Regions from separate parts of the Rossellomorea sp. y25 genome, predicted to be linked through region 2. Evidence: predicted binding sites of a transcription regulator. Region 2 holds the regulator's gene; the other holds the start of a gene.
The links. The regulator LexA, encoded in region 2, represses DNA repair genes until DNA is damaged. The targets are predictions, from matches to a motif close to CGAACATATGTTCG.
Positions count from the first base shown of each region.

Region 1: AAEM60_RS14605 (UV damage repair protein UvrX) is a predicted target of LexA. The motif match lies at 1,613-1,626, and genes of this name have one in related genera.

Region 1 is NZ_CP145886.1:2,867,634-2,883,790, reverse strand. Features, by position in the region: gene AAEM60_RS14620 (GRP family sugar transporter) at 1-6, shown strand, start outside; gene AAEM60_RS14615 (glucose-1-dehydrogenase) at 19-804, shown strand; gene AAEM60_RS14610 (EthD family reductase) at 869-1,171, opposite strand; gene AAEM60_RS14605 (UV damage repair protein UvrX) at 1,693-2,955, shown strand; gene AAEM60_RS14600 (YolD-like family protein) at 2,977-3,309, shown strand; gene AAEM60_RS14595 (CDGSH iron-sulfur domain-containing protein) at 3,364-3,579, opposite strand; gene AAEM60_RS14590 (iron-sulfur cluster biosynthesis family protein) at 3,710-4,042, shown strand; gene AAEM60_RS14585 (aminoglycoside phosphotransferase family protein) at 4,062-4,985, opposite strand; gene AAEM60_RS14580 (alpha/beta fold hydrolase) at 4,982-5,908, opposite strand; gene AAEM60_RS14575 (hypothetical protein) at 6,037-6,168, opposite strand; gene AAEM60_RS14570 (hydroxymethylglutaryl-CoA lyase) at 6,227-7,129, opposite strand; gene AAEM60_RS14565 (acetyl-CoA C-acetyltransferase) at 7,303-8,490, shown strand; gene AAEM60_RS14560 (CoA transferase subunit A) at 8,529-9,221, shown strand; gene AAEM60_RS14555 (CoA transferase subunit B) at 9,240-9,902, shown strand; gene AAEM60_RS14550 (YqkE family protein) at 10,020-10,250, shown strand; gene AAEM60_RS14545 (GrpB family protein) at 10,229-10,777, shown strand; gene AAEM60_RS14540 (aldo/keto reductase) at 10,808-11,731, opposite strand; gene mciZ (Z-ring formation inhibitor MciZ) at 11,811-11,936, opposite strand; gene AAEM60_RS14530 (NUDIX hydrolase) at 12,019-12,564, shown strand; gene AAEM60_RS14525 (GNAT family N-acetyltransferase) at 12,893-13,468, opposite strand; gene spoIIM (stage II sporulation protein M) at 13,611-14,264, shown strand; gene AAEM60_RS14515 (Fur family transcriptional regulator) at 14,376-14,834, shown strand; gene AAEM60_RS14510 (YqzK family protein) at 15,030-15,257, shown strand; gene xerD (site-specific tyrosine recombinase XerD) at 15,264-16,157, shown strand.
Region 2 is NZ_CP145886.1:2,096,111-2,112,267, reverse strand. Features, by position in the region: gene AAEM60_RS10500 (recombinase family protein) at 1-648, opposite strand, end outside; gene AAEM60_RS10495 (LysM peptidoglycan-binding domain-containing protein) at 660-986, opposite strand; gene lexA (transcriptional repressor LexA) at 1,143-1,763, shown strand; gene glnA (type I glutamate--ammonia ligase) at 1,880-3,214, opposite strand; gene AAEM60_RS10480 (MerR family transcriptional regulator) at 3,252-3,668, opposite strand; gene AAEM60_RS10475 (methionine gamma-lyase family protein) at 3,807-5,084, opposite strand; gene hflX (GTPase HflX) at 5,103-6,356, opposite strand; gene AAEM60_RS10465 (trimeric intracellular cation channel family protein) at 6,557-7,165, shown strand; gene spoVK (stage V sporulation protein K) at 7,238-8,191, opposite strand; gene hfq (RNA chaperone Hfq) at 8,578-8,814, opposite strand; gene miaA (tRNA (adenosine(37)-N6)-dimethylallyltransferase MiaA) at 8,842-9,801, opposite strand; gene AAEM60_RS10445 (penicillin acylase family protein) at 10,015-12,387, opposite strand; gene AAEM60_RS10440 (DUF4385 domain-containing protein) at 12,643-13,089, shown strand; gene mutL (DNA mismatch repair endonuclease MutL) at 13,142-15,031, opposite strand; gene mutS (DNA mismatch repair protein MutS) at 15,045-16,157, opposite strand, start outside.

The sequences.
Region 1 (16,157 bases), 770 kb from region 2:
GATTAAGGAGGAATGGATATGTATTCAGATCTGACAGGTAAGGTTGTCATTATAACCGGAGCTGCTACAGGTATAGGAAAGGCGATTGCTAAACGATTTGCCAGTGAAGGCTGCAAAGTGGTCATTAATTATTTCAAAGAAGATGAAAATCCGGAAGAACTAGTGAGGGAAATCGAAGAAGCAGGGGGAACAGCCTCCATTATTCAAGGTGATGTGTCAAAAGAAGCAGACGTTCAGGGCTTTGTCCATTTTGCGCACGACACGTATGGCCGTCTTGATATCTACGTGAATAATGCGGGAATCGAAAATGAAGTTCCGTCTGAAAACCTGCCTATTGAAGATTGGCAAAGGGTCATCAACACGAACTTAACAGGTACATTTCTCGGATGCCGTGAAGCTGCGAAATACATGCTCGATCATAACATCAAAGGATCGATCATCAATGTTTCTTCTGTTCATGAAATCATTCCGTGGCCTCACTTTGCGCACTATGCAGCCAGTAAGGGTGGAGTGAAATTATTAATGGAAAGTCTTGCGTTAGAATTCGCACCCGATGGAATCCGGGTAAACAATATTGCTCCCGGGGCCATTGACACTCCCATCAATGCCGAGAAATTTTCTGATCCTGAAAAGAAAAAAGGAGTGGAGAAACTCATTCCAATGGGCTATATCGGGGAACCCGAACAGGTGGCTTCCTGCGCAGCTTTTCTAGCCTCGGATCAGGCAAGCTACGTCACCGGAACGACACTCATCGCCGATGGGGGCATGACGAAATATCCAGGATTCCAAGCCGGGAGAGGTTGATGGGAAAATGGCCAAAATCACACGTTGATTTTGGCTTTTCTTATTTTTGGCAGAGTAAGTATTCTTAATCGACTATGGTGATAATCGGTGGTTTCTCTAAGTATTTCATGAAGTTCGGAACATCGTCTCCAACCGCTTTCCATTCTTCAGAATTAAACGCTTCTTTCATATCTGCTTTGTTTTCAAATTCGATCTCCGTTATTAAGTAGAGTGACAAATCCGTATTTTGATTGGATAACACCCGCTGTACATTCGCATTTTTTACATGAGGAACCTTTCCAGCTATCGGCATATGGGTGTTGAAGTAATATTCCTCGAACCCTTCCTGATCCTTTGGCTTTTCATACATCACAATCACTTTCGCCATGTTACTCCTCCTCGCCCTGACAATTTGTGTTCATTAGAATTTTAGCAATTATAGGAAAATGCGACTATGAATTTCATAACAAAAATATCGACAGAATTTGACTTTGGTGTGACCCTGATTGCTTGTCGCCCCAGGGCGAGCCCCTTCCGCTTTTCTTGATCCAGCTGCAGGGCTTAGAGGCTCGAGGTCATAAGTCAAACATACCAAAAAGGCAAAAAGCGCCTTTCCGGTATGTTCGCCTTATGCTTGTCGCCTCTAGGCAAAGCCCTTCCGCTTTTCTTGATCCAGCTGCAGGGCTTAGAGGCTCGAGGTCATAAGTCAAACATACCAAAAAGGCAAAGAGCGCCTTTCCGGTATGTTCGCCTTATGCTTGTCGGTCCTGCTCAAGCCGCCTCCGCTTTTCTTGTTATTCTCTCCATTTCCATTTATTTAAGTTGAAAGGGAACGTATATTCGGTTAGAATCATAGATATACTATATGAGAACGTTTGTTCTATTTTAGGTAAAATGGAGGACGAGGATATGACTGTCGATTACAGTGTGCTGCCACACCACAAGATTCTGTGCATCGATATGAAGAGCTTTTATGCTAGCTGTTCGGCTGTCATGCTGGGTCTTGATCCCCTTGAATGCCATTTGGCTGTAGTAGGGGATAGGGACCGCCAAGGAAGTATTGTGTTAGCGGCATCACCCAGGTTGAAGAAGGACTTTGGGATCAAAACGGGCTCGCGGATGTTTGAAATCCCAAAGGATCCGCGCATCCGGCTTGTAGAGCCGAAAATGGCGACGTATGTCAGGATATCGACTGAATTGACCCGGTTATTCCACCGCTACGTACCGAAAGATGCCATTCATACGTATAGCGTGGACGAAAGCTTTATCAAGATTGATGGAGCGACGAATCTCTGGGGAGATGCCACGACTGTTGCACGTAAAATCAGAGATGATATGGAAAGGGAGTTTCAGCTGCCGTGCGCCATAGGAATCGGTCCCAATATGCTGTTGTCTAAGTTGTGCCTGGATCTTGAAGCAAAAAAAGAGGGTATTGCCGAATGGACCTATGAAGACGTTCCGGAAAAGCTGTGGCCGCTATCGCCTTTACGTGAAATGTGGGGGATTGGCGGGCGCCTCGAAAAGACGCTCAATCGCATGGGGATTTTCTCTATTGGCCAATTGGCGCAGTATGACCTGGAGAAGCTGGAGGCCAAGTTCGGCGTTATGGGAAATCAACTCTATTACCACGCATGGGGAGTTGATTTATCTGAAATAGGAGCTCCGATCATGGATGGTCAAATCAGCTTTGGCAAGGGGCAGATCCTGCTTCGCGATTATAAGGAGAAAGAGGAAATCAAACGTGTCATTTTAGAAATGTGTGAAGAAGTCGCCAGACGCGCCCGCACCCATCGCAAGTCGGGGAGAACAATAAGCTTTGGCGTCGGTTACAGTCACGAAGAATTTGGTGGAGGGTTTCACCGGTCGCGGACCATCGAGGAGCCGACCAATATCACCATGGATTTATATCGTGTATGCCTGGAGTTATTCGAAGAGAATTACAACGGGAAAACTGTACGGAAAATCAACATCGCTCTTTCAAATATTGTAGATGATGGAGCCTTGCAGATTTCTTTGTTCGAGCCGAATCGATGGGAGAAGCGGGAGCTAGGGTATGTAGTGGACCGCATCCGAAATAAATATGGATCGGCAGCCCTTCTCCGGGCCGTATCCTATACAGAAGCAGGAACAGCAAGGCATCGTGCCCGCCTGGTGGGTGGACATAAATCGTAATAAATATAGGAGGTGAGAGAGTTGATCCGCGATCGAGGAAGAATCAAATGGACATCTATGATGCTGCCGGAGCATGTGAAGCTCCTAAGGGATTGGGCAAAGGAAGATACGCACGAGAAGAGGATCGAACTTGACGAGCAGGAACTGGTCAGGATGAATGAAGTCGTGTCAGAGGCGATGGAGTTTGGCAAATTGGTGTCGATTACTCACTATGTAAAGCACCGTCATCAATTATCGATTGGAACCGTTCACCACGTCGACTCACTGGAAGGGAAGCTGCACGTCGTAGACAGGTTCGAAGACGTACACTATATTCCACTTGCAAGCGTTGTGGACATTCGCTTTTTCGATTGACAGCCCCATGAAAAGAGAGACTTCACAAGGGTGAAGTCTCTCTTTTCATTCCATTTACTCTTCGTCCAATACTTTTTCTGCCCGCACACATGATTCGAATTTTCCTTTATGAGATGCGTCACAAAACGGCATGTTTGTAGATAAGCCACAACGGCAAAGGGTAAACACTTGTTTCGTTGGAAATACATTTCCGTCAGCGTCAATTAGCTCCACGTCACCGCTTACACGAAAAGAACCATTATCATTCACTTTAATTTGAGCTTTTGCCATGAAAAACCACCCTTTCTAGAAAATACAAAAGAATCCCCCTTATCGATAGTAAATTGAAAACAGGAAAAATGCAATATTCTAAAGGAAACAAATGAAATGTGATAGGATAAGGGATAGAGGAGGTCGTCGAATGAAAATCGAACTAACGAACGAAGCAACCCAAAAGATTCAAGATAGAATAGGGACCCAAAATGGTCACCTGAAATTGAAATACGATACAGAAGGCTGCGGCTGTGTTGTAAGCGGTATTCCTACCTTATGGTTTGTCCATCACCCTGTTGAAGGTGAAGATATAAAGATAGAAACGAACAGCTATCCGATCCTCGTAGAAAGATCAAAGATGGTTTTCCTCGATGAAAAACTGAAAATTGATTTTTCTTCACAAAGTAACACATTTCAATTAAAAAGCCCTGGGCAGATCATTAATGGGAGAATGAACTTTCTATTGTTTCCAGGGGAATAAATAGAAACGAAGCTGACTCTTAGGAGAATTTAAGGGTCAGCTCATTCTCCTTCATCAACTCCTCAAACATTCGGGCCAATGAAAGCCCAGTCGTCCACCCACCCATCGCATCCTCTACAGACCAGCACGCAGATAGGACCGAGTGACAAAACCCGTATTGAATCAACCGTTCATAAGAGAGGGAAAGAAGGGAAGCGATTGTCCGGGTCCTGTATTGAAGCAGTTCTAATGGCACATCCCATTTCTTCCATTCATTCAACATGAACTGAATGCAGTCATATTCTCTCTCGCCGATAAGCCCTTTAGGATCGATGGCCGTCCAGCCGGAAGATTCCGAGTAGAGAATATTTCCATGATGCAGATCACCGTGTAGAAGAAAGAGATCTGTGGAAGTACTGAGCAACTCAGGAAAGAGGTTTTCAGCTTTTAAGACGAGCTCTTCAGGTAAGGGTCCACTTCCTCCGTTGAATTTTTCACGCAGCCGCCCAATTCCATTTGACCAGGATTGAACGGTAGGGTATGCGTGAAGGATCGCGGGCTTATGCCATAAACGATGAGCAACACGGGACAATACATGCAGGACCTCTTTTTCATCCTCAACGGAGTGAAGGGAAGTGCCCGGTGTGAGGCGATCTAACAGGATCCACCCCTCTTCCTTATGAAAATCTATGACCTCCACCATGCCCTTCCCTTGGAAATCCTGAAGCGCATGAAACTCATTGGAAAAATCGTTGTTCGGATACCCGACCTTTAGAACGGCATCCCGTTCACGCCCGATCTGGACCGGCACCACAAAGTTATAGCTTAATGAAAAAGGCTCACTGAAGGTTAAATGGAACCGATTTTTTAAAGACTTCAGTAGATCTTCCACGTTCGAAATCCACACTGCACCTGAATCGCCATACATGGTTTGCATTTTTGATCTGAAATCAGTTGGAATCAAGAGACATCATCCCTTTCATTTAATACAAATTGGTGAAGAAACCGTTGAATCACTTGTTCATATTCCTCAGGGTTGTCATTATACGATTGAGCATGAGTGCCCCGAAAATCGAGAAACAGTTCTTTAGGTCCCTGTTTTTTTTCAAATAAATCCTTTGTCATTTGAGGAAGGATAAAGTCATCATTTGTGCTGTGGAGAAACAACACGGGTTTTCTGATGTTTTGAACAACCGATATCGGTGATAGATCCTTTAATGTGTAACCTTGTCGCAGCTTTAGGGTGCCGCCAACGAGGGGTAGGAGAAATTTTGCAGGCATCTTCACTTCTACGCTCATACGATAGGCAAGCTGTTCACCAAAGTCGGAAAAAGGGCAATCGGCAATATAAAAATCTGCCCGATCTTCCACACTGCCTGCATATAAAAGCAGAGTAGCTGCACCCATGGACTCCCCGTGGATTCCGAAGAAAACGTCCTCGCCTTCCCGTCGGATCAACTCATCTACAACAGCCTTTAAATCATATTTTTCAAAATATCCGTAACTTGTCGTCTTCCCGCCGGACTCCCCATGCCGGCGATGGTCATAAATCACAGCATTGAATCCTTGTTTGATGAAAAGGTTCATATACTTGATCGAATTCCACTTGTTTTCTGTAACCCCATGGGAAAAGATCATGAATTTTTTATGGGGGTGAGGCTTCACAAAAATCGCTTTAATGTCATATCCGTATTGTGAAGGGATCAGCACCTCTTCTTTAGGAAGTGAGGCATAATCCTCTTCTATCAGCCTGGTCGATCCTGTTTCACGAGACCGGATAAAGTCATCTCCCTTTTTCGGTAAGTACATAAAACGATTCGTAATGTAAATCCCAAGCAGCCCTATGGACGAAAGGGTACCGCCAAGGATGGCAAGTTTCTTTCTCATCTTCATCACCTCAAGCAAAATCATTCATACTCATATTGTAGCAAAAGGAGGAAAAAAGAGGAATTTTTGAACAGGGGAATACAAAGAAAAAGTGTCCCTTAAGAAGAGACACTTTCATGAATGGCTACTTACGATTTAGCATTTTGACCTTTAGTAGGATGAATGGCTTTTTCAAGTTCTTCCTTAGCCATCGGGTTAGAAACCGTATCTGAGTTAGGTTTGCCCTTTTGGCTGAAGCCTTTATCGCGTTTTTGACTCATGAACTCATCTCCTTCAAGTATTATCTACTTTAGAATGCTCGAAGGAGAAAGGTGGTATTCATGATTGATTCAATTCATGCAGACGGTAGTAACCGCTTTCAATGGGGCGGCTGACATGGGGCTTCACCAGCTGGATGGCAAGAGCCAGCTTCCCTAAATCAATTCCTGTGGAGATTCCCATTTCTTCTAACATATACACAACATCCTCAGTCGCTACATTCCCAGTTGCACCAGGAGCAAAAGGACAGCCCCCAAGTCCGCCGGCGGAAGTGTCAAAGCGGTCAACTCCCGCTTGTAATGCGGCAAAGATATTAGCCAGGGCCATCTTCCGTGTATCATGAAAATGTGCAGTAAGTAACGTATGAGGCAATTCCTGCTTCAGCAAAGCAAACAGTTCATGGGCTTCTAAAGGGTTAGCCCGACCAATCGTATCAGCGACGCTTAATTCGTCCACCCCTAAAGAAACAAATTTCTTACATAGAGAGAGGGTGTCCTCCGGTAAGATTTTTCCTTCATATGGACAGTAGAAAGCGGTAGAGATACAGGCTCTTACGAAGTAGCCCCGCTCTTTTAGCTCTGATATAAGAGGAGCCAGTCCTACAAGGGCTTCATTCGTTGTCTTGTTAATGTTTTTCTGATTAAAGGTGTTACTCACGCCTACGAATACTGCCACGGATCGGCAGCCTGTTTCATAGACTCGTTCAATCCCTCTTTGATTAGGAGCAAGGACAAAATCCCTGGAATCGATTGTCATGCAGGAGTCGACGATTTCACTGGCATCCTGCATTTGCGGAACCCATTTTGGAGAAACGAACGAAGTCAGCTCCATTTCCTTGATTCCTGATTGCTTCAGTCGGAAAATAAAATCCTTCTTTACATCAGTCGGAACAAAGTTCTTCTCATTTTGCAACCCATCTCTAGGGCCAACTTCAATAATCGTTGCATTTTTAGGTAAATTCATAATTTCCCTCCCTCTTTCATTTTAAGAAAATTTCGACAGATAAATCAATATAAAAATTTTTTGACGAATTTAGAGGGATTTAACCGCTTACATAGAATGAGTTAAAGTGGAACTGTTTTTAAAGGTAAGTAACATGCAGACTAATCAGTCAGAAGAGAAAGGGAGGAAGAAAGATGTCGAATGAAGTCGTCATTGTGAGTGCTGTCCGAACAGCCATCGGAAGCTTTAACGGATCTTTAAAAGGTATTTCAGCTCCGGAACTTGGAGCTATTGTGATTAAAGATGCCTTAGAGAAGGCTGGACTGAATGCAAGTGATGTAGATGAAGTGATCATGGGGAATGTATTGCAGGCAGGGTTAGGTCAAAATCCGGCTCGCCAAGCATCCATTAAAGCGGGACTGCCTGAGCAAGTACCTGCTATGACCATTAACAAAGTGTGTGGATCAGGATTAAAAACGGTTCACCTGGCAACCCAGGCAATCCTTGCAGGAGATGCGGATATTATTGTTGCAGGTGGAATGGAAAATATGAGTCAAGCTCCATATTTACTAAAAGGAGCAAGAGAAGGATACAAAATGGGAGACCAGAAAGTAGTCGACAGCATGATTTCCGACGGCTTATGGTGTGCCTTTAATGATTATCATATGGGTGTAACGGCAGAGAATCTTTGTGACCGCTACTCCCTTACACGTGAAGAACAGGACGAATTTGCGGCCTGGAGCCAGCAAAAGGCAGCTTCTGCGATTGAATCCGGCCGTTTTGAAGATGAAATCGTCCCCGTTTCTATCCCGCAGCGAAAAGGAGACCCTATTGTATTCAAACAGGATGAATTCCCCCGTAAAGGGTCGACTGCCGAGAAGTTATCCGGTCTACGGTCAGCCTTCAAAAAAGATGGCAGCGTGACAGCAGGTAATGCATCAGGTATCAATGATGGAGCCGCTGCAGTGGTCGTCATGTCGAAGAAGAAAGCCGACGAAATGGGCATTACCCCTCTAGTGACGATTAAAGGGAATGCCAATGCAGGTGTAGATCCGAGCGTCATGGGAATCGGACCTGTTGCAGCAGTGAAAAAAGTGTTGGAAAAAACAAAGCTGACAATTGAAGATATGGACTTGATTGAAGCAAATGAAGCATTTGCTGCCCAATCATTAGCAGTAGATAAAGAACTTCAATTTAAGAAGGATGCCCTGAATGTGAATGGGGGAGCCATTGCATTGGGTCACCCGATTGGAGCAAGTGGAACGCGTATCCTAGTTACACTGATTCATGAGATGAAGAAGAGAGACGTTCAGAACGGTTTGGCTACACTTTGCATCGGTGGTGGACAGGGCGTTGCGACTGTCGTTGAGCTCCACAAATAAATAAAGACCGCGAAAACTAGATTCGAGGAGGGAATACAATGAAAGAGGTATACACTTCATATGACGAAGCGGTGGCAGACATCCATGATGGAGCCACTTTAATGGTTGGAGGATTCGGTTTATGCGGAATCCCTGAAAAACTCATTCTGGCCCTTGTAGAAAAAGGTGTTAAAAATCTTACCGTCATTTCAAATAACTGCGGTGTAGATGACTGGGGTCTCGGCTTACTGCTCAAAAATAAGCAGATTGATAAAATGATTGGTTCTTATGTAGGGGAAAACAAAGAATTTGAAAGGCAGGTTCTATCTGGTGAGCTGGAGGTTGAATTGGTTCCTCAAGGTACGCTTGCTGAGAAGATCCGTGCCGGGGGAGCAGGAATTCCTGCATTCTACACGCCGGCAGGAGTCGGAACACCGGTAGCCGAAGGGAAAGAAACACGCACGTTTAATGGAAAAGAATATTTGCTGGAAGAAGCTTATACTGCAGACTTTTCCCTGGTTCGTGCGTGGAAGGCCGACAAGATGGGAAATCTGATCTACAACAAAACGGCGCAAAACTTTAACCCGATGATTGCGGCTGCTGGGAAAGTGACGATTGCTGAAGTAGAAGAGCTTGTTGAAATTGGGGAAATCAACCCGAATGAAGTGCATACACCAAGCATATACGTGCAGCGACTGATTCAAGCAGAGCAGGAAAAACGCATTGAAAGAAGAACAGTGAAACAATCATAGAAGGGAGAGTGGAACGGGATGGATCGTGCCAAAATGCGTGAAAGAATAGCAAGAAGAGCGGAAAAGGAAATTGAAGATGGTTTCTATGTCAACTTAGGAATCGGGATGCCTACACTGGTAGCCAACTACATTACAGAAAACAAACAGGTTGTTCTTCAATCTGAAAATGGATTACTTGGAATCGGACCTTATCCAGTTGAAGATGAAGTCGACGCTGACCTCATCAATGCAGGAAAAGAGACCGTTACGGCGATTCCAGGCTCCTCATATTTTGATAGTTCGGAGTCATTCGGAATGATTCGCGGAGGGCATATCAATATCGCCATCCTCGGTGGAATGGAAGTTGCCGAAAACGGGGACCTTGCCAACTGGATGATCCCAGGGAAGATGATCAAAGGAATGGGCGGAGCGATGGATCTCGTTCACGGAGCCCAGCGCATCATCGTCATCATGGAGCATGTCAATAAAGCAGGAGAGAGCAAAATCCTGAAAGAATGCACCTTGCCTCTGACAGGAAAAGGCGTCGTGCACCGCATCATCACGGATCGCGCTGTGATGGATGTCACGGATGAAGGATTACTGCTTCGTGAAGTAGCGAACGGCTTCTCCGTGGAAGATATCCAATCATCAACAGATGCGACATTGATCGTAGGGGAAGATGTGAAATTGGAAGCCTATTGAGTAGACAGAGCTGGTTAGAAGGGGCGAGTACCCCTTTTGACCGGCTTTTTTTGAGCCTGACTTTTGACTAAAATCATAAAAAGATTTATAACTATGACAGATAGGGGGAATCAGTACATGTCCAAGAAAAAGAAACAGGAAGCAGAAATGACCTTAAAGAATTCGATCAACCAGGATCTATTCGAACAATTAAAGCAGAAGAAGAAAGAGCTTGAAAAAGTAGAATCTGTGAAAAAGGAAGAAGAGCGTCTTAAAAAAATAGAAGAGAAAAAGCAGCGGGAAAAGAATAAGAGCTTTGAAGAGCTGCTGAATGAAAGCAGCATGGATTGGAAGAGTTACAAGGATTGATGAGGGATGTAAAAGTAGTACCTCATCAATCAGACTGGAAAGAAAAATTCGAAACAGAAAAGCGATCACTGGAAAAGATTCTCCCGGATTCAACCATCCATCATATCGGCTCGACGTCGGTGCCTGGCTTAGCCGCTAAACCGATTATCGATATCCTAATAGAAGTCCCTGACCTTGAGAGCATTAATGACAGGAAAGAAGAATTCAGCCAACTGGATTTTGTGGGAAAAGGGGAGAATGGTATCCCGAACCGTCGCTACTTTTATAAGGGAGAAGGGAATGAGAGAGCCGTACATCTTCATATTTTCCCTTATGGAATCGATCATGTGATCAGACACTTAGCGTTTCGTGATTATTTAAGAGAACACGAAACGGAAGCCCGACAATATGGTGAACTAAAATCAAGGCTTGCAAAAAAATTCCCACATGATATGGAAGGCTACATTCAAGGGAAAGATCAATTTGTGAAGGACTTGGAAAAAATGGCGGTAAATTGGTATAAAAAAAATAAGCGGGAAGGGAATTAAGAACCCTGACCCGCTTATTTTTTTGTTCACTCAATCCCTATGTTGCTCATACCGTGATAATTTAGTTAAGTGTTTAAGCATTTCCAGCGCCTCAGTAGATAGAGGGCTCGCATTGACAGCATCAATATTCTCCTGAAGCTGCTGAACAGAACTGGCTCCCGGAACCACGGCTGCAACCGATTGGTGGGAAAGAATATATTGGAGGGCAAGCTCATTCATTTTGCGCTGGTCTCCCATTTTGCTATGAATGGATTCGATCGTTTCTTGAAGCTCTTGATAAGAATAGTCCAGATACCCACTCTCTTTCATTTTCGAAGAAGCTTTGGAAAGCATTTTCTCAGAAAGAAGTCCTTTTGCCAAAGGCCCCCGAACCACGATATTCACCTTATTCTCATTCAATAGGTCCATCCATTCTTCCGGCCGGCGATCCAGTAAGCTGTACTGCATCATCACGCTCTCTATGGAAGAACTCTTCAGGAATCGCTTAATGACATTCGGGCGGATGGAGGAGATTCCATAATGGCGGATCAAACCATCACTCTTTAATTCTTCAAATGCTTCGATCGTTTCATCAAAATGATCTTCAATGGTCCCGCCATGAAGCTGATAAAGATCGATATAGTCCACTTTCAGGCGGGATAAGCTATCCTTGACGGCAGACTTGATATAGGATTTGGAAGGATCCCAGCGCCAGCCATCTTCCACGTCATCCCAGCGATTTCCTACCTTTGTGGCAAGAATAATGTCGTCTCGGACCCCGTGGATGGCTTTACCCACAATTTCTTCATTTTGACCAAAGTCATATAAATCAGCGGTATCAAGATAATTGATCCCATTCTCTAAAGCGTGTTGTACAATTTCCTTGGCAGCTGTCTCTTCGGTTCCAAGTGACATACAACCGAGTCCCATCTTTGATACAAATAAATCGGAGTTTCCTATTTGTCTTTTTTCCATTGTATCCGTCCTTTCGACATTAGCACTCTCTATTATATTAACGAAAGTGGGGACGAATAAACAAAAGATACGGCTGGTTTCAACGATTGGCTTCGATCCATTCCTTCACCGTGGAGTAGATTTGATTATATTGCTTCAGCTTCTCCCTGATTTCCCATGCTTTACCTACCAGGATGATCCGGTCTTTTTCAGCAATCACCTTCAAGGGGTTTCACCTCGATCCTCGAATGGGATATGGTAAAATGTATGAGGACAAGGTCAACGACAGAACAAGGAGAGTTGAGCGGATGAAAAAATTTGAAGAAAAGACGATTAAAACGGAAACCATCTATCAAGGGAAAATCATTGATCTTCAGGTGGATGAAGTAGAGCTTCCCAATGGAAAGACTTCCAAGAGAGAACTGATTAAGCATCCTGGGGCTGTTGCTGTTATTGCGTTAACACCAGAGGGGAAGCTTGTCATGGTAGAGCAATATCGCAAAGCGTTGGAGAAATCCATCATCGAAATTCCTGCAGGGAAGCTAGAGCCCGGGGAAGAGCCCGGTAAAACAGCCATTCGTGAATTGGAAGAGGAAACGGGCTACGGATGTGGGAACCTGGAGCATTTGATTTCGTTTTACACGTCTCCAGGATTTGCAGATGAGCTGGTTCACTTGTATATCGCTCACGACCTTTATCCCATTCAGGAATCGAAAGAAACGGATGAAGATGAATTTGTAGAGTTGATTGAAGTAACAGTCGAGGAAGCGGCGCAGCTTATAAAAGAACAGCGGATTTACGATGCAAAAACGGCTTATGCCGTTCAATATCTGCAACTGCAAAATAAGAGTTAAGGTGAAGGAAGCTGGACTCCTAAGGAGAAGGAGGCCAGCTTCCTTATTTTTTGATAAATTCTGGTAAAATACGCATATAATGAAAAATTGACGCAATTACGACTGATTGTGACGCAATTACCCCGGATTTCGACGCAATAAATAGCAAATTGGCGCAATCGGCCATCACTTCCAGTTTTCGAAGCGCCAATCCCCAGTTCTGAGATCATATTTCACTCTCTAAATGGACTAATAATGACTGAACTGCCATACGATTCGTTATTCAGTAGTGGAATGTTCATGAATTCATAAGCTTTGTAACCCAATCAATCTCCAAGAATATCAAATCTTAATTGAGGTCTGCTGGAATCAGAGAATAAACACATGTATCACGTGCGTCTGTCCCATTTTCATCAAGATGATCATGACGAATAATGCCTTCTAGCGTAAATCCCAGTTTTTCAGGTACTCTTTTGGAACCTGCATTTCTATCATCGCAGCGAATTTCCACCCGCTTGCAGGAGAGTTCGTTTAAGGCGAAATGTGTCAACGCGTTTACCGCTTCAACGATATACCCTTTTTTTGTGTGCTTCGTGTGAAGCCAATATCCGATCTCCACTTTTGGCACGTCCCAGTCGATGCGGTGAAACCCTGTAGACCCAATGAATCCATCAGTATCTTTGAGATAAATATGTAGTCGAATGTCGGTCTTCTTTATGAATTCTGCATAGGAATCCCGGACCCCGGCCTCCACCTCTTCAAGGGTTTGTGCTTTCCGGGCGAAGGGAAGCCACTGCTTCAATTCGTTTCTGGATTCCTGGATGGCATTAAAGACGTCAGGACCGTCCCCGGGCATGCATGGTCTAATGTAGAGGCGGGATGTTTCAATCCTATCAGGAAACTCGATTAAACTTGTTTTGTCCAAAATATGTCCCTCCACTTCCATAATAAGGTTTCTATGATTATACGTTTATCTCCATGGAAGTTCAATAGAATAGAAGAGAGGAGAATAAACGTGTCCCTCCCCACATATAGATTAGTAATCGATATCTAGGAGGAGCACTGTGATGCGCAAAAAAATATCAAATTCAAATCCACTCGTCCAACATGTACAAGCACATTCCTCAATCTATTTATTTATCATTACGTTGTTTTTAATGGGGATTATTTTTGGAGCAATCGTGGTTAATTCATTGTCTTTTGCCCAAAAGGAAGACCTCTATTTCTATTTAAGTAAGTTCTTTAGTGAAATGGAAGATGGGAGTATGACGTCAGCAGAAGAACTGTTCCGTCAGAGTTTCCTTCATAATGTAAAGTACCTTGGGTTGATGTGGTTACTGGGAATCTCTATTATTGGACTCCCCCTCATCTTCGTTCTATTATTTATGAAGGGTGTAGTGGTCGGATTTTCGGTAGGTTTTTTGGTGAATCAAATGGGGTGGAGCGGATTTTTATTATCCTTTGTAAGCGTCTTACCGCAAAATATCATCATTATTCCGGCGTTTATTTTCATCGGAGCGATCAGCGCAAGTTTCTCCCTAACGTTGATTCGAAAGATTTTCATGAGGCAGACTTCATCCATGCAGTTTCAAATGATTCCGTTTTTATCCAGATACGTGATTTTCTTAGTGGTAGCAATCGGAATTGTCACAATTGCAGCCAGTATTGAGGCTTATCTTTCCCCGAATTTAATGGAAGCGGTTATTTCGAAAATAAAATAAAACGATTCTTATATAAGAATCGTTTTATTTGTTTAATTATAATAATTTTATTTTGCTTATTCCTCCCTTTTTGATATAATAGTAAAGACATTGACGAGGGAGGAGAGGACCATGGAAAGCCGTATTGAACGAATAAAAAAACAACTTCATTCTGCCAGCTACAAGCTTACGCCACAGCGCGAAGCAACGGTACGCGTGTTATTAGAACATGAAGAAGATCACCTAAGCGCCGAAGATGTATACCTCCTCGTTAAGGAAAAATCTCCGGAAATTGGACTGGCAACCGTATATCGTACGTTGGAATTGCTATCTGAACTGAAAATTGTGGATAAAATCAATTTTGGCGATGGTGTATCCCGTTATGATCTCAGACAAGAAGGGGCAGCCCACTTTCATCATCATTTAGTATGCATTGAATGCGGAGCGGTCGATGAAATTCAAGAAGATCTCTTAGAAGACGTGGAAACGATTGTTGAACGAGATTGGAAGTTTAAAATAAAAGATCACCGCCTTACCTTTCATGGCATTTGTTCGAGATGCCAGGATAAAGAAGAGGACCCAGAAGAATAATATGATGCCTGAAAGCCTTAAAGACTCCTGTCGTTGTTTCTCTTTTGAAACATCCCATACATACTCTTTAAGGCTTTTTTACATACTCGAACAGAATTTTTTACAGTTTATAACTCCATAAGGTATAAAACAGTTTAAAAACGTCATAGCTTGTATTAATAGGAGTTAGTACCGATGTATATGGAGGACGACAGGATGATAAAAGGAATTCAAATGGTATGGCAGACCATTAAAGTGTTTATTTTGTTTACCGGATCAACGATTTTGTTTTACTATGGTATTATGTGGATCAGTGAAGAATACGAAGGCTATCACAGATATGATGAACCAGAGGGAGCAGCAGTCAAGGTGTATTCTTCTGTGACGGATGAAGAAAGCCATTGGTATGATCGGCTATTATTTTTTTATATGAACGGGGAGTAATGTAGTGTGGAAGACCATATTCAAGATTTCATGCACTTTTTAATAGTAGAAAAAGGACTGGCCAAAAATACGATAGAGTCGTACCAGCGTGACTTAAAGAATTATGCACTATACTTAGCGAAGGTGGAAGAAATATCGGAACTGAACGCCGTTTCGAGAATGAACATAGTCCAATTTCTAGGCCACTTAAAGAGTCAGGGGAAATCTTCAAAGACAGTTGCACGTCATGTTGCATCAATCCGATCCTTCCATCAATTTTTGTTAAGAGAGAAAGCGACGGAACAAGATCCGACTGTGCATATCGAGACACCGAAAACAGAGCGGACGCTTCCAAAGATATTAAGCATCGTCGAAGTGGAAGCTTTACTCGAAGCCCCTGAGGAATCTACACCACTTGGGATGAGAGATAAAGCAATGCTTGAAATCCTTTATGCGACTGGTATCAGGGTAAGTGAACTCATTCAACTAAAATTGGATGACGTCCATTTGACCATGGGATTTGTACGATGTATCGGGAAAGGGAACAAAGAGCGGATTATCCCCATCGGACAGACGGCAATGAATGTTCTTGAGAAGTACCTGGAAGATGCCCGGTTGAAATTAAGAAGCAAGAAGCACCGCGATGATCACCTGTTTTTGAATCATCATGGTAAAGGCCTGACAAGACAAGGTTTCTGGAAGAACTTAAAAGCTCTTGCGAAAAAAGCCAATATTGAAAAGGATCTGACTCCTCATACACTCAGGCACTCATTCGCGACCCATTTATTGGAGAATGGGGCAGACCTAAGGGCAGTTCAAGAAATGCTCGGTCATGCAGACATTTCCACCACACAAATCTATACACATGTAACGAAAACACGCTTAAAGGATGTATACTCACAATTCCATCCTCGAGCTTAA
Region 2 (16,157 bases):
CGCATTTTCCAATGAAGCCATATATTCTTTAAAACGCCTATGTACGGTAGCTTTGGAGACGTCATACCCAAACCCTCTTAGTGTAGCTGCAATTTCAGCAAAAGTCAGTTCATTCTTTCTTAACCTGACAATTTCCTCAACGGGTACTTCAATCCGCTCTCTTCCATCTAGATTCCCTTTATTCTTTAGATTTTTATGAGGTTGAAAACCATTTTCCACTGCCCTTTTCATTCCTCGTCTGATTTTCAAATTATGGAGTTTCCTTTGGTATTCTTCAACCATGCTCACGATATTAATCACCATGGAATCTGATTCAGATAAGTGAAGCTCGCCACTATGTGTTTGACTAATAATCTTAACTTCCTCTTTTAATAGACAATGAATGAGGGCAATTTTTGCATTTCCCCTGCCAATCCTTGTTTCGTCCTGTATGAGAACAGCCGCAATCGACTCACCTTTAATCAAATCAAGAAGTTCCAGAACACCAGGACGATCTAATTCAAAACCGCTTGCTTGATCTTTTATGATAGCAGCCACTTCGTATTGGTGTTCTTGTGCTAATTTCACTAATTCCTCTTCTTGACGTTCCAAAGATGTTTCCTGTGTGTCTTTCTTTGTACTTACTCTGCAGTAAATTACTGCCTTCATCTTCTATCCCTCTATTCTTCGTTCATAACCAATTCATAATCTGAATGGGTGGATAATGTCGGATTTTCTATAGGTAACACAAGTGATTCACCGGGCTTGATCGAGAATGATGTGAGATTATTTTCCTCTCCTACCCAAGCGATAAATTCTTCCACTGTCATAGAGTATTCTTCATTATATTGTTTGGCAATAGTCCAGAGCGTGTCTCCATCCTGAACGGTGATACTTTGATAAGACGGTTGATCTGCCATGACAAATAGTAAATAGGCTGCAGAAAAAAGCGCTAAAACAAATAATATAATAATGTAAGAGAAACGATTCCAAATGTGTGATAACATAAAAAATACCTCCATACGAATGTTTGTTCTGTTTTGTTATTTTTATTGTAATACGAACATTCGTTTGGTGTCAACAGAAATTCGAACTTATGTTTGTATCAGCTGGAAAGACATGCTATAATGGGAACATAAGATCTATAATAGAGGTGCGTGAACATGACAAAATTGTCTAAAAGACAGCAAGACATACTAGAATATATTAAAATTGCAGTAAGAGAAAAAGGATATCCACCTTCCGTCCGGGAAATCGGGGAAGCCGTTGGTCTTGCTTCTAGTTCCACCGTACACGGACATCTGGCCAGGTTAGAGAGTAAAGGCCTCATTCGCCGGGATCCCACCAAACCAAGAGCCATCGAAATTTTAAATCTTGAAGAGGATACGATTCCACGCCAGCGAGTTGTGAACGTTCCTTTAATCGGTAAGGTTACAGCAGGTCAACCCATCACTGCTGTCGAGAATGTAGAAGAATTCTTTCCACTGCCTGAGCGTATGGCACCTTCTGATGAACAGGTCTTCATGCTGGAAATCATGGGTGATAGTATGATAGAAGCCGGGATCTTGGATGGGGATTTCGTTATCGTGCGTCAGCAGCAAACAGCGAACAATGGAGATATCGTCGTAGCGATGACCGAGGAAGATGAAGCGACTGTAAAACGTTTCTTTAAAGAAAAGGATTATGTTCGATTACAACCAGAGAATTCAACAATGGATCCGATCATTTTACGAAATGTATCCATTTTAGGAAAAGTTGTCGGAGTTTATCGTCAAGTACATTAATAGGTTTAAGCCGCTATGTTTAATAGCGGCTTAATTTTTTATGTAATTTGGAAGACTATTAAAGAATAAAAAAGCAGTGGGTCGTAGCGTTTTTGCTACGACCCACTGTTTAAGGATTAATACATTTGAATGTATTGCTCGCGCTCCCATGGGTGTACTTGTGTACGGAACATATCCCATTCGATTTCTTTCGCTTCAACGAAGTGTTCGAAGATGTGTTCTCCAAGGGATTTAACGATTACTTCATTTGTTTTAAGGTTTTCTAATGCAGCGTGTAATGTTGCTGGAAGATCTACGATTCCTGCTTCTTCACGCTCTTTTTTGTCCATGACATAAATGTTGCGGTCGATTGGCTTAGGAGCTGGAAGATTATTTTTGATTCCATCTAATCCAGCTGCCAGTAATACAGCCATCGCCAGGTATGGGTTAGCCGCCGGGTCAACACTACGAACTTCTACACGTGTGCTTAATCCACGAGAAGCAGGGATACGGATTAATGGGCTGCGGTTACGAGCAGACCATGCAACATAACAAGGAGCTTCATATCCAGGTACTAAACGTTTGTATGAGTTTACAGTCGGGTTCGTGATCGCTGTAAAGTCAGTGGCATGTTTAATGATACCTGCAAGGAATTGACGAGCTGTATCGCTTAATTGCAAATCTCCCTTTTCATCAAAGAAAGAGTTTTCCCCATTTTTGAATAGGGACATGTTACAGTGCATTCCTGATCCATTTACACCAAATAGTGGTTTTGGCATGAATGTAGCGTGCAAACCATGCTTACGTGCAATCGTTTTAACTACTAGTTTAAATGTTTGGATATCATCACATGCTCTTAATGCACTTGCATATTTAAAGTCGATCTCATGTTGACCAGGAGCAACTTCGTGGTGAGATGCTTCGATTTCAAAGCCCATTTCTTCTAGTTCTAATGCGATATCACGACGGCAGTTCTCCCCTAAATCTGTAGGAGCTAAATCGAAATAACCACCGTTATCGTTTAATTCTAATGTCGGCTCACCGTTTACGTCTAATTTAAAGAGGAAGAATTCTGGCTCAGGTCCTAGATTGAAGTCAGTAAACCCCAGCTCTTCCATTTGGCTTAAGATGCGCTTTAAGTTGTTACGCGGATCTCCTTCGAATGGAGTGCCATCTGGATTGTAGATATCACAGATTAGACGGGCTACTTTTCCTTTTTCAGCTGTCCATGGGAATACTAACCAAGTATCTAAATCAGGGAATAGGTACATATCTGATTCTTCGATACGAACGAATCCTTCAATTGAAGATCCGTCAAACATCATCTTGTTATCTAATGCCTTTTCAAGTTGACTCAGAGGGATTTCTACGTTCTTAATCGTCCCCAGAATGTCAGTGAATTGCAGTCGAATGAACTTTACACCTTCTTCATTCGCTAATCTTAGAACATCTTCTCTAGTATACTTTGCCATTTACGTATTTCCTCCTCAAGATTATTAAAGGTTTTATTTAATGAAAAAAGCGAGACATGTCACCTTGACGCAAAGATGCTTTAGTAAATCGACCAGAATGCATCAATTCATTTCGGAGTAATTTACGCAGCTCGTCATCAGATAGATCTTGTCGTGCTTTTTCTTCCTTTTCATTACTTACGTCAGATACCACTTTACTTTCATTATGACTGGATACAGCAAATATCTTCTTAATCCCAGCCATGTTGATGCCTTGATCTAACAGATCCTTTACTTCCAATAACTTATCAATGTCATTCAAGGAAAAGAGCCTGCGATTCCCCTCAGTACGTGCAGGGTTGATCAGCTGATGCTCTTCATAGTAGCGAATCTGACGAGCCGTTAAGTCCGTGAGCTGCATGACAATACTAATAGGAAATAATGCCATCGTTCGACGAATTTCACTTCCGCTCATCTTGATTCCTCCTTTTCTTTCCTTCTTGACCTTATTATATGTAATGTAAGGAGATCTGTCAATCATATGTTAGATTTTCTTACATAAGAAATCAAAAGAAAGGGATAGTCAAAATTAGACTATCCAATTACTACTTTATTATCCGTTCGCAACAGTGATTAAACCTTTTTCAATCAAATTATCTACTGCTATGCAAACGGCGATTTTTACATGGGCGTAAGTTAACCCCCCTTGGACATACGCTACGTAAGGTGGTCTTATCGGTCCGTCTGCAGATAATTCAATGCTGGAACCTTGTATGAATGTTCCTGCGGCCATAATGACGTCATCTTCATAGCCAGGCATATAGTTGGGATATGGAGTGAAATGAGAATTTATAGGGGATGCAAACTGGATTGCCTGACAAAATGCAACCATCTTATCTCTGTCATTGAATTGTACCGACTGGATTAAATCTGTTCGTTGTGCATAAGGACTTGGATTTGTATCCATGCCAAGCTCCGTTAAGAAAGCGGATGTGAAGACGGCACCCTTTAATGACTGTGCCACCACATGTGGCGCCAAAAAGAAGCCTTGATACATTTCTTGCAAACTGTAAAGAGATGCCCCGGCCTCGGCCCCTATGCCAGGTGAGGTCATTCGATATGAACATGCATCTACGTATCCTTTTTTCCCAACGATATATCCTCCTGTTTTAGCAAGGCCGCCACCAGGATTTTTAATAAGGGAACCGGCCATTAAGTCTGCACCTACGTGACAAGGCTCTCTTTCTTCAACAAATTCTCCGTAGCAATTATCTACAAAGACGACGATTTCAGGGTTAATTTCTTTAACGAAATCAATCATTTCTTTGATTTCATCTAGAGTAAATGAAGGTCTATTGGCATATCCTTTAGACCGCTGTATCCCTACCATTTTTGTCTTGGAAGAAATCGTTTTAGCCACTTTTTCAAAATCGATTTTTCCTGATTCGAGTAAATCAACACTTTGATAGCCAATCTGAAAGTCTTTCAGAGAACCGGTCCCTTCTCCGCGAATACCAACAATTTCTTCTAACGTATCATATGGTTTTCCCGTTATATACACCAGTTCGTCCCCAGGTCGAAGTACACCAAATAAGGCGATTGAGATTGCATGAGTGCCTGATATGATCTGAGGTCTCACCAGTCCCGCTTCTCCCCCAAATACATCTGCATAAATACTTTCTAATGTGTCTCTCCCTGCATCATCATACCCATATCCTGTGGAAGGAATAAAATGAGAATCACTTACACGATGCTTTTGAAAAGATCTAAGTACATTAAACTGGTTTTTTTCCGCTCTTTCTTCTATTTGTTTATGAATTTCTTTAATGCTTGCTTCAACTTTTGTTACCAGTGGCTTTAGAATGGTTCCGTGCACTAATTGTTCATACATGAGATTTTTGTTTCCCTTCTACCTTTGAAATTTCTTGATGTTTCCTGCGATTGGATGATCTTCCAAGTGATAGCCCGTCAATTCATAAACCTGGCTTTCCTCTATAAATTCCAGTTTTCTTAAGATGGTTTCATTCTTTAATTGTGAAAGGGCCTTCCCTTCACTCGCTGGAATGAATACATGATAAGATGTCATATGTTTTTTCACGATTTCTTCTATTTTTAATAAAAGCTGCCCGCGATCGTGTTCGTTTAAGGCACTGATCATTATATGATCCCATTCACTACTCGGAACAAAGTCAGGGTCCATTACATCTTTCTTATTGTATACCGTTAGCTGAGGCAGTCCATTCATGTCCAAGTCTTCTAATAAAGCTTGAACGGTCTTTTCGTGCTGACTGTAATCCGGATTTGAACTATCCACAACATGGAGAAGAAGATCCGCTTCCTTTACCTCTTCCAGCGTAGAGCGAAACGCCGCTACTAATGTAGTCGGGAGATCTTGGATAAATCCGACAGTATCCGTAAGTAATGCCGTGTATCCGCTGGGCAAGGGCATCTTCCTTGTCATCGGGTCCAATGTAGCAAAGAGTTGATTCTCTTCATAAGAATCTGCTAATGAGATTCTATTAAACAAAGTCGATTTGCCTGCGTTTGTATAGCCGACCAATGCTATTTGAAAGGCTTTGTTACGCTTTCTCCGTTCACGATACCTTTCTCTGTGTTCAACTATGATCTGCAGTTGTTTCTTAATGTCATCAATTCTGCGATGAATATGACGACGGTCACTTTCCAGCTTTGTTTCACCCGGCCCTCTTGTACCAATTCCTCCTCCCAACCTTGAGAGAGACGCCCCTTGACCGATTAATCGAGGAAGAAGGTATTGAAGTTGAGCAAGTTCTACTTGTAATTTCCCTTCTCTTGAACGGGCGCGCCCAGCGAAAATATCCAGGATCAGCTGAGTACGATCAATCACCCTTGCATTTAAATCTTTTGATAAATTCCTGATTTGACTCGGAGATAGTTCACCATTAAAAATGATAATATCCGGTTCTAATTGTTCTTCTAAAAGGGCCAGCTCTTCCACTTTACCTTTTCCTATATATGTACCAGGATGAACGCGATCCCGCTTTTGAGTTAATATAGCCACAACCTGACCTTGAGCCGTTTCCGTCAACTCTTCAAGCTCGTCTAGACTATACTGAAAACGCAAGTCTTCTTCCTCCAGTTGACACCCAACAAGAATGACTTTTTCCTTCACTTCATTCTTCAATAAACATCCTTCTTTCTGTACGTTTCATTATCATTTTCATCATACCAAATTCGTCTCGTAAACTCTATGTAAAAGGTAATGAAAAATGGTTGCAATTAAGTGCAAACGTGTTAAAATCAGTATGTTTGAATAAACAAAACATCGCTCACATTCTACATACTGGCATGTAGCATATTGTAATAGGGTTAGGAGGAATGTGTATGACATGGGAAGTATTGAGCATTATTGGTACCATTGCTTTTGCTATTTCAGGAGCTATCATTGCCATGGAAGAGGAATACGATATACTTGGTGTTTATATATTAGGAATTGTCACAGCATTTGGTGGAGGTGCCATTCGGAACTTATTGATCGGCGTCCCTGTTTCCGCTCTGTGGGAACAAGGCATGTTATTTCAGATAGCCCTTCTATCTATAACAGCCGTTTTTCTTTTCCCTAATAATCTCCTTAAGCATTGGAGAAAATGGGGGAATTTCTTTGATGCAATAGGTCTATCAGCCTTCGCCATCCAAGGAGCACTATACGCTTCTGAAATGAATCACCCGATAAGTGCTGTCATTGTGGCAGCCGTATTGACGGGAAGCGGCGGTGGAATCATTCGCGATCTTCTTGCCGGCCGGAAACCGTTAGTGCTTCGATCAGAGATTTATGCTGTGTGGGCGGTTCTTTGTGGAGCGGCCATTGGACTGGGAATTGTCCATTCAGCCTTTGAACTGTACTCTTTATTCATCATTACCACGACGTTGCGAGTACTTTCCTACTTATATAAATGGAGGTTGCCGAATAGGAGCTTAAGAGCACATGTTTAATGAAAAAATGCATTCTTTTATGAATGCATTTTTTTCATAGATTCTTAGATTCTTATTGTTTACTAAGTATGGTCATTCAGAAGAAGCTTTGTTAAACACCAGATCATTGCTGCGAATGGTTAATAAATCATGTCGATCATAGCAATTTTCCATTAGGAGGCGCATTGCCTGAGCACGGATTGACTTTTCTAATACATTCCGTACATATCTTCCATTTGAAAATGCCATGGGAGATAGTGTATTTTTAGCTGAATGAAGATGCTCCCTTATCTTTCTTTCTGCATCGTGACTTAATAAATACTCCTTCTCTTCTAACATCCTTCTGCCAATTTCCATCAGCTGATCAACTGAATAATCAGGAAAATGAAATACGAGAGGAAATCGTGATTGCAGTCCTGGATTCAAGGTGAGAAAGTGATCCATTTCCCTCGAATATCCTGCCAGAATCAAGATAAATTCATGCTGCTTATCTTCCATATGTTTGACAAGTGTATCAATCGCTTCTTTCCCGAAATCCTTTTCTCCGCCTCTGCCGAGAGAATACGCTTCATCAATAAATAAAATGCCTCCTAGGGCTTTTTTGACAAGGTCTCTTGTTTTTTGAGCTGTGTGTCCAATATATTCACCGACCAGATCAGCTCTCTCTGCTTCTATTAAATGTCCTTTAGAAAGTACATTCATTTTCAAGAACAGTTTTCCAATGATTCTTGCTACGGTCGTCTTACCTGTACCGGGGTTTCCTTTGAACATCATATGAAGTGCTTGTTTTCCTGCTTTCAACCCCATTGCTTCACGTTTCTTATTGACATATATCCATGCATAAATTTCTTTCACCATTTTTTTCATTTCTTCCATTCCCACAAGAGATCCGAGTTCTTCTTCTATTTCTTTTAAAGCGACATGCTCTTGAGGGAGAGACTGAGGAAGAGATTCATGCCTCAACGTATCTCGTACTGAACTCCGTTTTTGAGAATTCAATACAATGCTGATTTGACCATTATTTTTCATTCTCATTGGTTGATCCAAAGGTTTCACCTCACTATTCTAAAGACAGTATACGCTCCTGAGGATTTTAGGGTGACAAACGCCTATACTTCACCTATTTTTTCGACAAATATGAAGAATTCTGTCTATTCCTGCGCTTTCCCGAGAAATAAAAAGAAATACGGAGTGTTTTGCTTCGTTTATGTTACAACAGGTTCATCATTATATAGCTGTTAAAAACTAGTTTGTAGCATTGTAAGTGAGGGACGTAAAAAAAGCCTCTCTTATCATCCTATTCAATTACATTTCTTTTCATTAACTAATTCTGTTAATCCTTACTCAGATTCATGGCGTTTATGAGAAAAGGATCCGATAATAACTACAAAAAAAGCTGCCCCTAGAGGCAGCTTTCGAAAGCTTTTTCACAATTAATTGGTTGTCTCTTCAAAATTTATTTGGACATTACGCTGTGGAGCGAATGTTGAAATGGCATGTTTATATACAAGCTGCTGTTTTCCATCGCATTCAAACAGCACGGTAAAGTTATCAAAACCTTTCACTTGACCACGGATTTGGAAGCCATTTAATAAAAATACCGTACATAGTGAGCTTTCTTTTCTCAATTGATTAAGGAATTGATCTTGGATATTAATGGATTGTTTCATGGTTAGTCCTCCTCTTCTATCTCTACATTACTTATTCGACTTTAATTGAAGCTTTCCTGCAATAAATTCTGAAATATCCTCGATAATTTCGGCGTGCTGATTCTCATCTGTCATATCGAACCAGGCCACATCCATTTTATTTCTGAACCATGTCAGTTGACGCTTTGCATACCTTCTGGAATTTTGCTTTAGGTTTTCTGTTGCTCGTTCCAAGCTGACTTCACCATCGAAATAATCATAAAGCTCCTTGTATCCGATGGCCTGAACAGACTGAACATCCCTTATACCTTCATCGTATAACCCTTTAACTTCTTCTAATAGACCCTGTTTCATCATTAAGTCAACACGAAGGTTGATTCTTTTATAAAGTTTATCCCGATCCATGGTTAATCCAATTAAAGCAACATCGTACTGCAGCTCCTGGGATTGCGCTTCTTGATACTCAGACATTGTCTTGCCAGTACAATGATAGATTTCCAATGCTCGAATAACACGGCGGGTATTATTCCGGTGAATATTCCCTGCTGATACGGGATCCACGGATAATAACTGATCGTGAAGCCACCCGGAACCATTCTTCTCTAGGCTTGCTTCCAGCCCCTCGCGATAGTGTTCATCACCTGGAGTTTCAGTGAATTGATAATCGTATAGAACAGACTGAATATAAAGTCCTGTCCCCCCTACTATAAGAGGGATATTCCCATGAGAGTGTATTTCCGATATTTTTTTTCGGACAAGCTGCTGAAATTCAGCTACAGAAAAGGATTCATCAGGATCTTTAATATCAAGTAAATGATGCTGGACGCCTTCCATTTCTTCGGGGGTGATTTTAGCGGTACCGATATCCATTCTTTTATAGATTTGCATGGAGTCACCACTGATGATTTCCCCTTTAAACCTCTTTGCAAGTTCTATACTTGTATTGGTTTTCCCTACAGCAGTCGGACCAATAAGAACAATCACTTTCTCTTTCTCATATCTTGTCATACGTTCACTGCTTTCTATGTAAATGATTCTTTACATATTATCGTACCATAATGATAGATGTTGTGAAATCACATCTTGCTAGTTTGTCCATTTCTTTTATTATTATTCTCAGAGATTAAACTTTTTCTGCCTCCCTTCTTTATTGATGTCAATGTACCCGTTTATGGAACAGGTAAAACTGCTTGAAGGAATCCTTCAAGCAGTTTTAGTTAGTTATTCTGCTTTTAATTTTAACGTGTCTCCACTTGGGTTGGAGATTGAGGTTCCATGATAGTCACCATTAATCCATGCATTAATTTGATTATGATACCATTCACTCTTATAATGACCCGCTTGTCCAGGGCCTACAATATGAAAGCCATTGTTCATGTTCTCTGTATCGATAACAAATCTCCATGAAGCACCATGATTGACGATTCCACTCTCATTATAGCTTGCAGCTCCCACCGTCACTCTACTTCCTCCCACTGCCACAGGATCTCTGTCATTTAAGAACCATTTCAAAACTGAAGATGCTCCCGATAAAGGATGTTCAAAGTATACTCTATGATACATTCCCCACTCCCACTCGTTCATTGAAAAACCATATTCTTCTTCCAGCTCGTCTAATGCTTGGGTAAGTGAAGCTGTCAGGAAAGTCTTGTATCCTCCCCTGTCCACAAACCACTGAGATTCCTCTCCGTTATGAGCCTTCCGAATGAGTTCATCCACGACACTTTGACGGCCTTCAAACAGTTTCATCATATCTTTTGGAATTTCCTTTTTAAATAGACCAGTGGAAATTTCGTTCATCCATTGGTGAAAAACAAGTGGAGCAGCTAGTTTTTTATCATCTTTATTGTTCCAGGACTTCAGCAACTCAACAGCTTCTTTTTCTTTAGCTGTTAATGAGCCGCTTTCCATATCTTCAATCAGAATATGAACCATTTCACGTGCATGTAAATTCATCTGATCCATTTGAAGGTCTTTCATATCGGAAAGAGCGATATCCTTTTTTGCTTCTAAATACTCAGATATTCTCATGTACCGATATGGCTGAGCCCAGTGATGACTAATGTGATATGGATATTCTTCGGAAACCACTTTATTATTTGCTGTTGCAATGAAACCCGATTCTGGATTGATGACTTTGGGAAGCTCTTCGAATGGTATAAATCCTTCCCATTCATAATCAGGATCCCACCCGGGAACAGGGAGAAGTCCGTCCCCTTTTTTCCTGATTGGAATTTTCCCATTTGCCTTATACGCAATCGTCCCATCCTCTGAGGCAAATACGAAATTTTGGGTAGGAACATGGAAGTCCTTTAAGGCTTCTTCAAATTCATCCCAATCCTTTGCCTTATTGATGTTAAGGATTGCGAGAAGTTCCAGACTTGGATCAAGTGCTGTCCATCTCATTGAAAGCACCTTTCCACTCTCATTTTGATGAGAAAACTCTGAAATCACCGGTCCATGTCTTGTGATTGTGACTTTATAAGGAATGGTGTCACCATCTTTTACTTTAATGGGCTCTTCTATGATCGTTGCCCTTTCCCACTTTTCATCATATAAAAACAGAGAAGGATCTTCATCATTTTGTTTTTCTACATATAAGTCCTGAACATCAGGTCCCGTATTTGTTACCCCCCACGCAATTTGCTCATTATGACCAAGGATGATCCCTGGAATACCGGCAAAAATCACTCCACTCACATTGACTTGTGGTGATTCCAGGTGCATCTGATACCATATGGAAGGAGTTCCCAATGAGAGGTGGGGATCGTCTGCTAGAAAGGGCTTACCACTGGCTGTTTTCTCTCCGCTTACCACCCAGTTGTTGCTCCCATTAAACTCCGGTGGAATGACAGCACTGGCAAATGATTGCTCCATATCAACCTGAACTTCTCCTATTTCTGATAGGATGGTAGGAGCGTCTTCAGGGTATGAAGGGAACAAATCATACGCTTTATCTTTTGGCAGGTTTTCTAATGCCCAGTACCGGAAAGCCTGTCCTTGCCAGTGGCCCCCTAAATCAAATGCCATATACTTACCGATGGTTAATGAATCGATGGGAGTCCATCTTTCAGGTTTATAGCCAAGCAGAGTGAATTCAATAGGGAGCCTTCCTTCATCTGTGGCTTCTTGCATAAAAGCGTTTACCCCATCGGCATACCATTCGAGAAGCTGCTTGGCTTCATCCGGATATGCGGCAAATGAAACCTCCGCTGCCCTCCGCAAACCAAATGTCCGGAAGAACTTGTCCCGATCAATTGCTTTCTCACCGACCACTTCACTCAATCGCCCCGAAGCCTGTCTTCTGCTTAGGTCCATTTGAAATAGACGATCCTGCGCCTGTACATAACCCTGTGCCATATAAAGGTCTTTTTCATTTTGAGCAAGAATATGGGGCACGCCGTCTTTATCCCTGATCACTTCTACATCTTGGGATAAACCTTTTAATGAAATAGCACCCGATGTAACAGGCAGCGATCTGTCAATGTAATAATTTGCAAAAATAAGGACTCCAAGCATGATAAACAGAATGGTTCCCGCTGTCCATAATATAATTTTAAGGCGTTTATTCTTTTTCTCCCTTAGAAGCTCTATGCCTCCATTCATTCCATTTCCCCCTATTTCATATATTGAATTTTCTGAATATAACTATATCTTAGTATTAGCTTTTTGTGAGAAGAATTCCTTCTACTAAAATGCATTCTGAAAAATTCTATATGTAAAAAACGAAAGGGCTATTAAATAAGAAATTAGTTACCATAACATTATTACTGGTAACTTTTTTTCTGCACACAACTTCGTTTAGACGATGGATCATGGGGGGTAAAAGATATTCAGGAGGTGAAGAACATGGCATTTGATTATGATCTTGATTTCGAGACGATTGATTTTCGGGAGCAGCCTGAAAAATATCGGGTGGGACGAGGGGAACAGGGTGTATTACTTGTCGAACCATATAAGAGTGAAATCCTTCCCCACTGGCGCTTTAAAAACACCGATATTGCCAAAGAATCTTCAAATAAGATATATGAGTTGTTTATCCAATACAAACTGGAAAATGATTTTGTAGGAATGGACATGGCCAGAAAGTTTCTTCAAATGGGGTATACAAGAGCTCGACGTTACGCCAACTATCCAGGAGGGAAAAAGTATAATAAAGAAGGAGATTTAAAGAAGAGAAAGATAGACGAAGAGAAAGCTGCATCTGCAGCAGTATTCGAAACAAAGTGGAAGCTTGCCAGAGAAGATGAAGAGTATCTTCATCTTAAAAAAGAACACCAAAGCAACTTTGGTTAAAGACAAAAAGAACAGGGGTGAACTACTGCTGGTTCATCCCCCTGTTCTGATCCTACATTATACGTTTAAACATCTTTTCCATTTCATACGTTGAATAGTGGATAAGTATCGGTCGACCGTGGGGACAGGTATATGGATCACTGGTCCTTCTAAGTTCATCCAGTAAAGCTTGCATGTCCTCATTTCGCAAATGATGGTTTGCCTTGATCGAACCTTTGCAACTCATCATAATCGCTGCTTCTTCCCTGAGCTTTTTGATATCCACCCGGTTCATTTTTAACACCTGTTCGATCATATCTTCGATGGTTTGCTGTTCTTCCCCTTTTGGAAACCATTGAGGATGAGCCCTGACAATAAAGCTATTGTAGCCGAACTCTTCCAGAAACACACCAACGTCTTCCAGAAGATGGCGGTATTCATTAATTTTAATATACTCGTCTGTAGAAAATTCAAGAGTAAGTGGGACCAGGAGTTCTTGGAGCTCTTTCGCAACCTCTCCCACTTTTTCTTTAAAGAACTCATATTTTATTCGTTCTTGAGCTGCATGTTGGTCAATAATATATAGGCCACGATCATTTTGGGCGAAGATATACGTACCATGCATTTGGCCGACAGGATAAAGCGGGGGAACTCCAGGAGAGCGGCCTTCCTTTTCAAGTACTTCTTCCACATTTGTATCCTGGAATCCCACTGCTTCCTCAAGGGAATCCATTAAGTCCGGAACTGCTGGTTCACCGGATACAGGAATTTTTGCCTCATGGGATTCGTCCCTTGGTGGTTCTGGTTCATAAAGCTTTTCCAACTCTTCCTTAGGAAGCAATCGTTCACGGACCTCACCTCTGAATCCCGTACTTTCTTCTTTCGGTTGAGGTTTATGCGAATGGTCTAGGCTCATAAACGTTTGCTCTGATTTCGGTTGTACAACCCTTGGTGCCACGGACCCTGAAGGAATCAATTCTCTTCTTTTAAACACCTTTTTGATTCCTTCAGTAACTAATGTATTTAATTCACTTTCTTTACTTATGCGGACTTCCATTTTGGAAGGATGTACATTCACATCTACCAGTATCGGATCCATTTCTATGCTAAGAAGGACGATAGGGTGACGCCCAATCGGAAGAAGTGTGTGATACCCCTCCCCGATCGCTTTCGCCAAAGCATAGTTCTTTATAAACCTCCCATTGATCATCGTTGAAATATAATTTCTGGAGGCACGTGTAACCTCCGGCAGGGAGATATAGCCCTTTACCTTGAAATCAAGTGAGCTCACTTGGATTGGCACCATCTTCTTGGCTATTCCGATCCCATAGATAGCGGCCAGAACTTGCAGGACATCCCCATTACCATTGGTGTGTAACAAAGATTTACCGTTATGCAGAAGCTTGATTGAAACGTTAGGATGCGCCAGGGCAATCCGGTTCACTACATCCGTAATGTTTCCCAGTTCAGTATGAATGGTTTTCATATATTTCAATCGTGCAGGTGTATTGAAAAACAGTTGGGAAACTGTGATATCCGTCCCTTTTCTTGACGACGTTTTCTCAAGGGAATGAATTTCTCCACCTTCAAGCTCGATACATGTACCCGGACCATCTCCCGTGCTCGTTTTCAGGACAAAATGGGAAACGGAAGCAATACTGGGCAGGGCTTCACCTCTAAATCCCAAAGTACGGATACGGAATAAATCATTTTCGTCTTTAATTTTACTCGTTGCATGGCGTTTGAATGCTGTCTTCACATCGTCTGCTTCAATTCCGTCACCATTATCAATGATTCGTATCGAATGTAAACCTGCTTCTTCAATATGAATTTCGATCACAGTTCCGCCTGCATCTATGCTATTTTCAAGGAGCTCTTTCACAACAGAAGCCGGTCTTTCCACTACTTCACCGGCGGCAATTTTATTTGAGAGGGAATCATCAAGCTGAAATATTTTCACCACAGTTTCACCTCCTTTAGTTTTTTAATTTTTTCTGGATTCCGTAAAGGGTGTTCATTGCATCTAATGGAGTCATCTCCAGAATATCCAGCTTTTTAAGCTCATCTAAGCATTTCTTCTCTTTAGAAGTAAAATTTTCTTTTTTCTCCTGTTTCTCTGCGGTAAAGAAGGAAAGCTGGGCAAGTTCTTCTTCATTTGGTTTTTGTTTATCAATAGCTGTTTCCCTAGCTACAGCCACTTCTTTAGAAAAAGATGGCACTTCCTTTCGCTCGAGTTCAAGAAGGATTTCGTTCGCTCTCTCTATCAGGACCTTAGGCAGCTCAGCAAGCTCGGCAACATGAATTCCGTAACTTTTGTCGGCTGCCCCCTCCTTGATTTTATGAAGGAAAACGAGCTTTCCGTTCTGTTCCATGGCACTTACATGCACATTTTTCACTTTTTGTAGTTCTTCTTCAAGAACGGTCAATTCATGATAGTGAGTAGAGAATAAGGTTTTCGCTCCTATATGATCATGAATGTATTCAATAATCGCCTGGGCAAGTGCCATTCCATCATAAGTGGAGGTACCGCGACCAATTTCATCAAATAATATCAAACTTTGCTGAGTCGCGTGGATGATCGCATTTCTCGCCTCTAACATCTCAACCATAAACGTACTTTGACCTGAAATCAGATCATCGGCTGCCCCGATGCGTGTGAATACTTGATCGAAGATTGGCAGGTTTGCCTCACTCGCAGGAACATAACAGCCAATTTGAGCAAGAATACTGGTTAAAGCTACCTGTCTCATATAGGTACTTTTCCCCGACATATTCGGTCCTGTAATAAGAAAGACTTCTCTTTCTTGATCCATATAGCAGTCATTCGGAACATATTCCTGAGCACCCATAACCTTTTCCACAACTGGATGACGTCCATCCCTCAGCAGGATTCTTCTTTCGTCATTAAAAACAGGGCGGGTGTAATGACGCTTTTCACTGACCGTTGCAAAACATTGAAGAACGTCCAATTCACTTACGAGCTTCGCAAGCTTCTGAAGGCGGGGAATGAATTCTTTCACTCTTTCACGAATTCCAATGAACAGTTCATATTCCAAATCAACGCTTTTTTCATCAGCCTGAAGGATAAG